Regions from separate parts of the Guptibacillus hwajinpoensis genome, predicted to be linked through region 1. Evidence: a T-box and tRNA genes for the amino acid it is inferred to sense, from the RefSeq annotation. Region 1 holds a T-box; the other regions hold tRNA genes.

The links. A T-box is a leader RNA that pairs with one kind of tRNA and senses whether it is charged. The one in region 1 lies ahead of tyrS (tyrosine--tRNA ligase), so its partner is inferred to be a tRNA-Tyr.
Region 2: it has a tRNA-Tyr gene. The T-box ahead of tyrS (tyrosine--tRNA ligase) is inferred to sense a tRNA for this amino acid. The anticodon was not compared.
Region 3: it has a tRNA-Tyr gene. The T-box ahead of tyrS (tyrosine--tRNA ligase) is inferred to sense a tRNA for this amino acid. The anticodon was not compared.

The regions. Positions count from the first base shown of each region.
Region 1 covers NZ_CP156674.1:1,135,094-1,138,359, forward strand. The annotation lists gene ABFG93_RS05750 (carbonic anhydrase) at 1-26, opposite strand, end outside; gene tyrS (tyrosine--tRNA ligase) at 503-1,129, opposite strand; gene tyrS (tyrosine--tRNA ligase) at 1,054-1,749, opposite strand; T-box leader at 1,791-2,019, opposite strand; gene ABFG93_RS05765 (hypothetical protein) at 2,528-2,701, opposite strand; gene ABFG93_RS05770 (aconitate hydratase) at 2,734-3,266, opposite strand, start outside.
Region 2 covers NZ_CP156674.1:2,028,594-2,031,859, forward strand. The annotation lists gene rocF (arginase) at 1-567, opposite strand, end outside; tRNA gene ABFG93_RS10590 (tRNA-Ala) at 875-950, opposite strand; tRNA gene ABFG93_RS10595 (tRNA-Gly) at 958-1,031, opposite strand; tRNA gene ABFG93_RS10600 (tRNA-Gly) at 1,042-1,116, opposite strand; tRNA gene ABFG93_RS10605 (tRNA-Lys) at 1,120-1,195, opposite strand; tRNA gene ABFG93_RS10610 (tRNA-Tyr) at 1,200-1,284, opposite strand; tRNA gene ABFG93_RS10615 (tRNA-Thr) at 1,300-1,375, opposite strand; tRNA gene ABFG93_RS10620 (tRNA-Val) at 1,465-1,540, opposite strand; tRNA gene ABFG93_RS10625 (tRNA-Glu) at 1,560-1,634, opposite strand; tRNA gene ABFG93_RS10630 (tRNA-Thr) at 1,641-1,716, opposite strand; tRNA gene ABFG93_RS10635 (tRNA-Asn) at 1,721-1,795, opposite strand; rRNA gene rrf (5S ribosomal RNA) at 1,806-1,922, opposite strand; rRNA gene ABFG93_RS10645 (23S ribosomal RNA) at 2,098-3,266, opposite strand, start outside.
Region 3 covers NZ_CP156674.1:4,002,940-4,006,205, forward strand. The annotation lists gene kynU (kynureninase) at 1-1,122, opposite strand, end outside; tRNA gene ABFG93_RS20785 (tRNA-Leu) at 1,292-1,376, shown strand; tRNA gene ABFG93_RS20790 (tRNA-Arg) at 1,385-1,461, shown strand; tRNA gene ABFG93_RS20795 (tRNA-Met) at 1,480-1,556, shown strand; tRNA gene ABFG93_RS20800 (tRNA-Tyr) at 1,582-1,666, shown strand; tRNA gene ABFG93_RS20805 (tRNA-Gln) at 1,672-1,746, shown strand; tRNA gene ABFG93_RS20810 (tRNA-Gly) at 1,751-1,824, shown strand; tRNA gene ABFG93_RS20815 (tRNA-Arg) at 1,916-1,989, shown strand; ZMP/ZTP riboswitch at 2,191-2,273, shown strand; gene ABFG93_RS20820 (bifunctional 5,10-methylenetetrahydrofolate dehydrogenase/5,10-methenyltetrahydrofolate cyclohydrolase) at 2,315-3,160, shown strand; gene ABFG93_RS20825 (GNAT family N-acetyltransferase) at 3,197-3,266, opposite strand, start outside.

The DNA.
Region 1 (3,266 bases):
AGACTGCTCTTTTTCAACACCTGCATACTTCACCACCCTCTCTTCATGGTTTTTCTCAACTGGTTGAAAGCCCACTAAGAACCGCTCCCAACTGCTAGAATTCAAGTAACTTCCACTTTTGCACTCCAATTATTTCAAAACACTCACAATGGCTCAATAGGCTTTTGACCTAACACAATTCTCACAAATAACTTTATTACCGCACTGTATTAGGCCTCTTTCCACATTAGGAAGACTTTTGACCGGGTACGATTGCAATAAGAAAGGCGATCGAATTTTCGATCACCTGGGTAGGGACAGTTATTTTCCGGATCTAGCGATAGATTTTATTTCACTCAATGTAGTAAATTTGACACATAAGTAGTAATTGAAGTAAGCACTTTTTGGGTTCTCTTTTTCTATTATTTGTTGATACTCTTTAATTTCGCTCCTCAGTTATTGCACCCTTATCTTGAAACTCGATATCAAGATAGTATGGACAATTACGATTGCTCGTGGCTTATTAACTCTTTAATTTCAACTTAACAAATTTTCTTTTTCCTACCTGCACAACCGTACCTTCAGTTATAAGAATTGTTTCCAATGGATTTGTGATTTTTTCCTGGTTTATTCGGATACCTCCATTTTTCACCATCTTTCTCACTTCACTTTTTGAGGGTAACAAATCAAGGTCTTTCACCAGATCCAAGATGCCGATGTTTAATTCCCTATCCCAAAACACTTCTGGTAGCTCATCAGGCATTTGTTTGTTCTCAAATACAATAGAAAAATGTCTTTTGCTTTGCTCAGCTTGTTCTTTGTCGTATAGCATTTCTACTAAAGAATACGCTAATCGAGTCTTTGCATCTTTTGGGTGGAGAGTTCCATTTTCAAGTTGACTTTTAACTTGGGAAACTTCATCAATAGTGAGGTTGGAAGTCAACTCAAAATATTTAACGAGAAGCTCATCTGGAATAGACATCGTTTTACCAAAAATATCGTTCGGCATTTCATCAATTCCTATATAGTTGTTCTTAGACTTTGACATCTTTTCTTTTCCATCAAGTCCCTCTATTAGAGGAAGAAGCAGAACGACTTGTTTTTCTTGTCCAAATTGTTCCTGTATTTGACGACCAAATAGTACATTGATTCCTGATCAGTTCCGCCTAATTCAATATCTGACTCTAAAACATGTGAATCATACCCTTGCATTACTGGGTAGAAAAACTCATGGAGGTAGATAGGTTTGTTAGCTTGGTATCGATTGTGAAAGTCATTCCTTTCTAGCATACGAGCCACAGTAACATTACTTGCAAGTTGAAGAACTTCAGTGAAATCTACTTTGGATAACCATTGAGAATTATAGTAGAGTTCAACAGCGTCCATATCTATTATCTTTCCAAATTGTTCATAGTAAGTTTTTGCATTATAACGTACTTCTTCATCTGTCAGAGCTTTTCTTGCTGTTGCCTTTCCAGTTGGATCTCCAATTTCCCCTGTAAAATCACCAATAATCAGTTGAATTGTATGCCCGAACTGTTGAAATTGTTTCAGCTTATTCAATACAACTGTATGACCAATATGTACGTCTGGAGCTGTTGGATCTAGTCCCAATTTCACCTTAAGTGGTTGTTTTTCTTTTATAGACTTAGCAATTTTTTCTTTAAACTCCTCTGTTGGGATGATGGAATCTACTCCATAAGATAAGACTTCATATTGATCTTGAAGTTCATTTAATTGCTCTACACTTAATTGATCCAAAAAATTCATTTATAATCCCCCTTATAAACATACAAAAAGGCACATCCCTATCATGGGACGTGCCTTTATCACGCGTTACCACCCAAGTTAAAGAATGAGATTAACTCACCTTTCCCTCTAAAAGATAACGGATTTACCGTCTAATCCTACTAACTCGAAAGATTTCGTAATAGAAGCTCAAGAAAGTAATTCATATAGATATGTGCATCGATTCACAGCATCCATCGACTCTCTGATACCATTGATATCTATACTACTTAATTCTATCATTGCAATTTCTATTAAATTTAGAATAATATTACTTTTATTTTCCCTAAATGTCAATATTTATTTCATTTACGACCACCTGGAGAATGGGTAAACTGAAATACTCATGATCAGTCCGGCGGTAATCTAGTATTGCTGCAACATACAATCCAATCGCCTCATATAATCTGATTGTTTTATTTTCCATAGGATCACCAACTTTCACTACCATCATATCAAGGCAGTAATTCCAAGTTCATTTCTTACCTTGATACTTATTTTAAAATTTCCTATCTGCCTTAAATTTTAATAAGAGAGGGATTCATCTTAAACCATAAAAAGAAACTTATCTTATTACGGGTAAGCTATTTCTGGAGTAGTTGATGACTAGAGAAACCTTCAAAGAGGAGCTCCAAACCCCGATAAAAGCCACAAAAAAGAGAACTTTCACTTAAGATAGCTCTCTTTCTTTCGAGCCCGTAAACACAGCTCCTCATGTTGTCTCGCTTTATATAACCCCATCATTAGATCATCATCCCGTTCAGTCTAATATTCGGTTGTTTTCATCTACATTAATAAGACTAGAATGCTCGGGACGTTCACGCGATGCATGACCATCCCCTCCACAAACCGTACATGTGTATTGCCACTCCTCGTCATCTGCTAGCATTCCTGTTCCTTCACACGCTTTACAAACATTCCTTCGATCAACCATCCTTGATCTCTCCTTTACAATATATATTTTCGTTATCCGTGATTTTTGCTTCGATCTTTTACCCAGTTAATCAGCCCGCCTTTTAGCACCATTTCAATTTGTCTCTCTGATAACGTATGGCGGACATTAATTTCCTGGTCTTTTCCTTTTATACGAATACTGAACTCGTTGCCTTGCTGAATCTTTGTCCTTAAATCAGCAAACACAAGTACATCACCCTGTACGATGTTATCGTAATCTCCTTCATTTACGAACGTAATGGGTAATATGCCAAAGTTAACAAGGTTTTGCCAGTGAATTCGAGCAAAGTCTTTCACTAACGCAACGCGTAAACCCAGATATCGTGGTGCAAGCGCAGCATGTTCACGGCTTGACCCCTGGCCATAGTTAGAGCCACCAATAATGGCATGGCCGCCTTGATCCCTGGAGTCGATTCCTCTTTCGTAGTAGGTCTCATCAATAATTTCGAATGTGAATTTACTAATTTCTGGTAAGTTGCTTCGATAAGGAAGGACGCGAGCGCCTCCAGCAAGGATTTCATCGGTTGAAATGTTATCTCCCATTT
Region 2 (3,266 bases), 890 kb from region 1:
TTTTTCTTTAATTAATTCTCTCTCTCCCTCATCAAGGGAACGAGCACCAATAATGACAATATTCTCTGGCTTAACCTTAGGACTATACCCAGAAATACCAGTTAACGACTCGTCACCAATTCCAAGGCTCACAGCAAGTGGCATTCCATGAATGTTACCGGATGGGGAGGTGGCTGAGTCATTTAAATCTCCATGGGCATCATACCAGATAACGCCCAGATTTTCATAATGACGGGCAACCCCAGCTAGCGTTCCAATCGCAATACTATGATCCCCTCCAAATACAAGCGGAAAACGCTTACCATTAACAACTTCACTCACCACGTTTGAGAGATTCTCACTCGCATCCGCTACTTCTTTCAAATTCTTTAATTGATGATCCTGTTCTTCAGGCGGCTGCTCAGGTCGACCGATTTCAATATCCCCAAGATCTTCAATGTCATAATTTAATTTCGTTAAGCGCTCAACAATTCCTGCATAGCGAATCGCACTAGGTCCCATGTCCACCCCGCGCCTCATCTGTCCAAGATCCATTGGTACTCCTATAATCGAAAGTTGTTTATTCAATATGTAGTCCTCCTCGTATCTTAGTCTCTCTCTATTCTACCCTTATCTTCTTGAATGACTCAACTGGACAGGTCTATGAATAACTATTCATATAATTAGAGTAATTCGAACAGATATCGGATATTTATAAGCAATCCTTTTCCCTTTTAATAAACAAAAAAAGACTGATTTCCTGAGAATCAGTCAAATAAGAATTTTTTAATTCGTCACGTGTCATGTAGGATATCCCTGATTAGGTTTTATCATTTTAGTAACACAAAGGGCTATTTTGGAACACAAAAAAACCTTAAACATCGTTTAAGGAAAATGGTGGAGCCTAGCGGGATCGAACCGCTGACCTCCTGCGTGCAAGGCAGGCGCTCTCCCAGCTGAGCTAAGGCCCCTTTATTATGGAGCGGGTGATGGGGATCGAACCCACGACATCAGCTTGGAAGGCTGAGGTTTTACCACTAAACTACACCCGCATATATGAATTGGAGCGGAAGACGGGATTCGAACCCGCGACCCCCACCTTGGCAAGGTGATGTTCTACCACTGAACTACTTCCGCATATGGTGAGCCATGAAGGACTCGAACCTTCGACCCTCTGATTAAAAGTCAGATGCTCTACCAACTGAGCTAATGGCTCTTGCTGGTGGAGGGGGACGGATTCGAACCGCCGAACCCTGAGGGAGCGGATTTACAGTCCGCCGCGTTTAGCCACTTCGCTACCCCTCCACAAATAAGAAAGAATGGTGCCGGCCAGAGGACTTGAACCCCCAACCTACTGATTACAAGTCAGTTGCTCTACCAATTGAGCTAGGCCGGCATCGTCTATTTATCATACTGACAAACAAAAAACAGTGCACTCTAGTGAGTACTCCTGAAAGTAAGTCAATTATGATTAAGTTTTAAAAATGGTGGAGGATGACGGGCTCGAACCGCCGACCCTCTGCTTGTAAGGCAGATGCTCTCCCAGCTGAGCTAATCCTCCACAGGGTTAAAAATAAAATTGGTGACCCGTACGGGATTCGAACCCGTGATACCGCCGTGAAAGGGCGGTGTCTTAACCACTTGACCAACGGGCCATGTTCTGGAGCTTCCAACCGGATTCGAACCGATGACCCCTTCCTTACCATGGAAGTGCTCTACCTGCTGAGCTATGGAAGCATAATGGCTCCACAGGTAGGATTCGAACCTACGACCGATCGGTTAACAGCCGATTGCTCTACCACTGAGCTACTGTGGAATATTGGTCAGCCTGGCAACGTCCTACTCTTGCAGGGGGAGATCCCCCAACTACCATCGGCGCTGAAGAGCTTAACTTCCGTGTTCGGCATGGGAACGGGTGTGACCTCTTCGCCATCATTACCAGACTAATCAATGGTTTATCCACTAGAAAGTGTTTAACCAAGGACAAGATATATTTTACTATACTTCTTAATGAAGTTCAAGAAAAATTTTCATTCCCTGAAAACTAGATAGCACGCACAATTTTCATCCAATATGTCCAGGTCCATGAGCCAAATGGCTCACTTCGCTTTTCGTTTTTAGGTTAAGCCCTCGATCGATTAGTATTCGTCAGCTCCACGTGTTGCCACGCTTCCACCCCGAACCTATCTACCTCATCATCTCTAAGGGATCTTACCAGCTTCATGCTGTGGGAAATCTCATCTCGAGGGGGGCTTCATGCTTAGATGCTTTCAGCACTTATCCCTTCCACACGTAGCTACCCAGCTATGCTCCTGGCGGAACAACTGGTACACCAGCGGTGTGTCCATCCCGGTCCTCTCGTACTAAGGACAGCTCCTCTCAAATTTCCTGCGCCCGCGACGGATAGGGACCGAACTGTCTCACGACGTTCTGAACCCAGCTCGCGTACCGCTTTAATGGGCGAACAGCCCAACCCTTGGGACCTACTTCAGCCCCAGGATGCGATGAGCCGACATCGAGGTGCCAAACCTCCCCGTCGATGTGGACTCTTGGGGGAGATAAGCCTGTTATCCCCAGGGTAGCTTTTATCCGTTGAGCGATGGCCCTTCCATGCGGAACCACCGGATCACTAAGCCCGACTTTCGTCCCTGCTCGACTTGTAGGTCTCGCAGTCAAGCTCCCTTGTGCCTTTACACTCTGCGAATGATTTCCAACCATTCTGAGGGAACCTTTGGGCGCCTCCGTTACACTTTAGGAGGCGACCGCCCCAGTCAAACTGCCCACCTGACACTGTCTCCGCACCGGATCACGGTGCTGGGTTAGAATGTCAGTACAGCCAGGGTAGTATCCCACCGACGCCTCCATCGAACCTGGCGGTCCGACTTCTATGGCTCCTACCTATCCTGTACAAGCTGTACCAAAATCCAATATCAGGCTACAGTAAAGCTCCATGGGGTCTTTCCGTCCTGTCGCGGGTAACCTGCATCTTCACAGGTACTATAATTTCACCGGGTCTCTCGTTGAGACAGTATCCAAGTCGTTGCACCTTTCGTGCGGGTCGGAACTTACCCGACAAGGAATTTCGCTACCTTAGGACCGTTATAGTTACGGCCGCCGTTTACTGGGGCTTCGATTCAGAGCTTCTCCCGTAAGGGATAACCCCTCCTCTTAACCTTCCAGCACCGGGCAGGTGTCAGCCCCTATACTTCGCCTTACGGCTTTGCAGAGACCTGTGTTTTTGCTAAACAGTCGCTTGGATCTTTTCACTGCGGCTCCCCTGGGCTATT
Region 3 (3,266 bases), 1.2 Mb from region 1:
GATTACTCCATTCGCCTTTAATGCTTTGCAAATTCTTGCGGCTTCAGGGTGCTGAAGGCATACATGCCCGCCACGGTGTTCATCACTCTTTGGATTGGCAATCGAAAAGCCGAATGTAGAAAGCTTTAGTTCAATGAGACCCATGAGATACCTTGTTAGTGATAAGGACTTCGTTCTGACTGGACCTATTCCCGCCTCCTTAAAGAGTTCTAAAGATCCGACTAAAGGTGCCATGCTAAAAATATGGGGTGTTCCAATCTGGTAAGCACCAGCCGTATGGGCATGGTCAAGATCATGACTCATCTCAAATTGCACATCTTTATTTGAACTAAACCAGCCGGCAAGACCAGGTCTTTTTCCGAGGTGTTTCTCATGGACAAAAAGACCACCAACGCCTCCGGGACCACTATTTAAATATTTGTATGTACACCAGACTGCAAAATCAACGCCCCAATTATGTAGGTTGTGAGGAACAGCGCCAATGGAATGCGCCAAATCAAAACCAATTATGATATCTCTTTTATGCGCTGCTTGCGTTAATGCCTCTATATCAAGGAGTTGTCCGCTTCGATAGAGAACCGAGGGCAGTAGGATTATCGCGACGTCTTCATCCATACCCTCAATAATATCTTGTTCGCGAATCGTCCGGCCATCCTCACTTCCAATTTGAATTAAATGTGATTCTGGAGATAACCCATGAAGCTCAAGCTGACTTTTGATGGCATAAATATCTGACGGAAATGTAAGGGAATCTGCAAGGATTTTTGATTTTTTACCTGGTTTATAAAACGTTGCTAACAGTTGATGAAGGTTTGTTGTAATCGATCCTGTTGTAATGGTTTCCTGTGGCGTTGCACCAATTAGAGGGGCGGTCATTTCACCAATGATTTCCGCCATATAGAACCATGGATGTTTACCTTCGGTCCAACCATCAATGCCATGGGTTTTCCAGTCTTCAAGGGAGTCCAGAAGGGTTTTTTCTGCTTTCTTAGATAATAGACCTAATGAATTTCCATCCATATAGATGGAGTTTGGATTTACGTAAAATTCATTCTTAAATAGGGAAAGCGGATCATTTTTATCTAATTCTTTTGCATAAGCAATTGACTGTGATAAACTCATATTACTCAGCTCCTTTACTACAACTTATCGTATGAGAGAGACGAGGTACTGTCAACGCTTTCACTTCTGGCAAATAAAACAATAACAAAACTTTTTTAAAATAATGATTGACTTTAAATCAGATTAGATGCTATAGTATTAAACGTCGCTGATACACAACAAAGCACATGCGGGTGTGGCGGAATTGGCAGACGCGCTAGACTTAGGATCTAGTGTCTTACGACGTGGGGGTTCAAGTCCCTTCACCCGCACCATACATTTTGCGCCCGTAGCTCAATTGGATAGAGCGTCTGACTACGGATCAGAAGGTTAGGGATTCGACTTCTCTCGGGCGCACCATTACATAACTTAATTAGTGGCGGTGTAGCTCAGCTGGCTAGAGCGTACGGTTCATACCCGTGAGGTCGGGGGTTCGATCCCCTCCGCCGCTACCATATTTCAATTTCACAATTTCATCATGGAGGGGTAGCGAAGTGGCTAAACGCGGCGGACTGTAAATCCGCTCCCTCAGGGTTCGGCGGTTCGAATCCGTCCCCCTCCACCATTTTTTGGGCTATAGCCAAGCGGTAAGGCAACGGATTTTGATTCCGTCACGCGCTGGTTCGAATCCAGCTAGCCCAGCCATGTTGCGGGTGTAGTTTAGTGGTAAAACCTCAGCCTTCCAAGCTGATGTCGTGGGTTCGATCCCCATCACCCGCTCCATAATTTTATTAAAGAAATCCTAAAATAGTGACTTCCTTGAGGACAAAAAACGTGGTATACTATCAAACAGTAACCATCCTCATCACATCATGCGCCTTTAGCTCAGCAGGATAGAGCAACAGCCTTCTAAGCTGTGGGTCAGAGGTTCGAATCCTCTAAGGCGCATATACAAAAGCCCTCTGAATGAAATCATTCAGAGGGCTTTTTACCTTTTAAATTGTTTAAGTCGTAAGATATAGATCGTCACATTGATAACAAAAACACGAACGTTAAATCATTTCTGTGGATATTTATTAACTTTTTAAGAATATTTACATGAAATTATTTGTTTATAACACATTTTGTGCTACTATATCCGTAGAAACCATTCATTGCAGTTACTGACGACAATTGTGGAAGGAACCATAGGGGAGCTGCAGTGCCTAAAGCCGGTCGTCTGGGCGAAGAAGTGGCCGTATTCATTTTTAACCAATTTTCAGGAGGAATTCATATGACAAACGAAGCGAAACTTTTAGACGGAAAAGCTGTTGCAAATCGTATAAAAGATCAGTTGAAAACAAGAGTTATAGCCCTTAAAGAGCAAGGTGTGACACCGAGTCTAGTAACGATTCTTGTTGGTGATGACCCATCTTCTGAAACGTACGTCAGAATGAAGGGGAATGCCTGTGAGCGAGTTGGCATTACATCTAAAAAGATTCATCTCCCTGAAGAAACAACCACTGAAACATTAGTTCAGACGATTGAGGAACTAAACCAGAATACTTCTGTTCACGGTATTTTGCTTCAACACCCTGTCCCGTCGCAAATTGATGAGCGACTTGCTTTTGAAACGATAGCAATCGAGAAGGATGTTGATGGTGTGACGAGTGCAGGGTATGGTCAAACAGCACTCGGGTTTGGAACATTTCCTTCCTGTACTCCAGCTGCGATCATGAAAATCATGGAAGATTATGATATTCAAGCAGAAGGGAAGCATGCTGTTATCGTTGGTAGAAGCCCGATTCTTGGCAAGCCGGTATCCGCGCTTTTACTCAATCAAAATGCAACGGTTACAACGTGTCATTCTAGAACAACAGATCTTGCAAGCCATGTCCTTCAAGCTGATATTGTTGTTGCAGCTGTAGGAAAGCCTGAATTTATTAAAGGCGATTGGATTAAGGAAGGCGCAGTCGTGCTTGATGCTGGCTACAATAAAGGGAACATTGGTGATGTTGAATATGAAGCTGCTGCCGAGAACGCTTCTTATATTACACCAGTACCAGGCGGTGTAGGTCCAGTTACGATTGCTACCTTATTAAAGCATACCGTTGACGCAGCAGAAAAAACAGTCGACTAGTCAGAGACCACCCCGTAGGCGGGGTGGTTTCTGTAATTATCGCGTTAGTTCGTAATAGTTTTGAGTCTCTATGATTTGGAAACCGCAGTTTAGATAGAGGTTCATA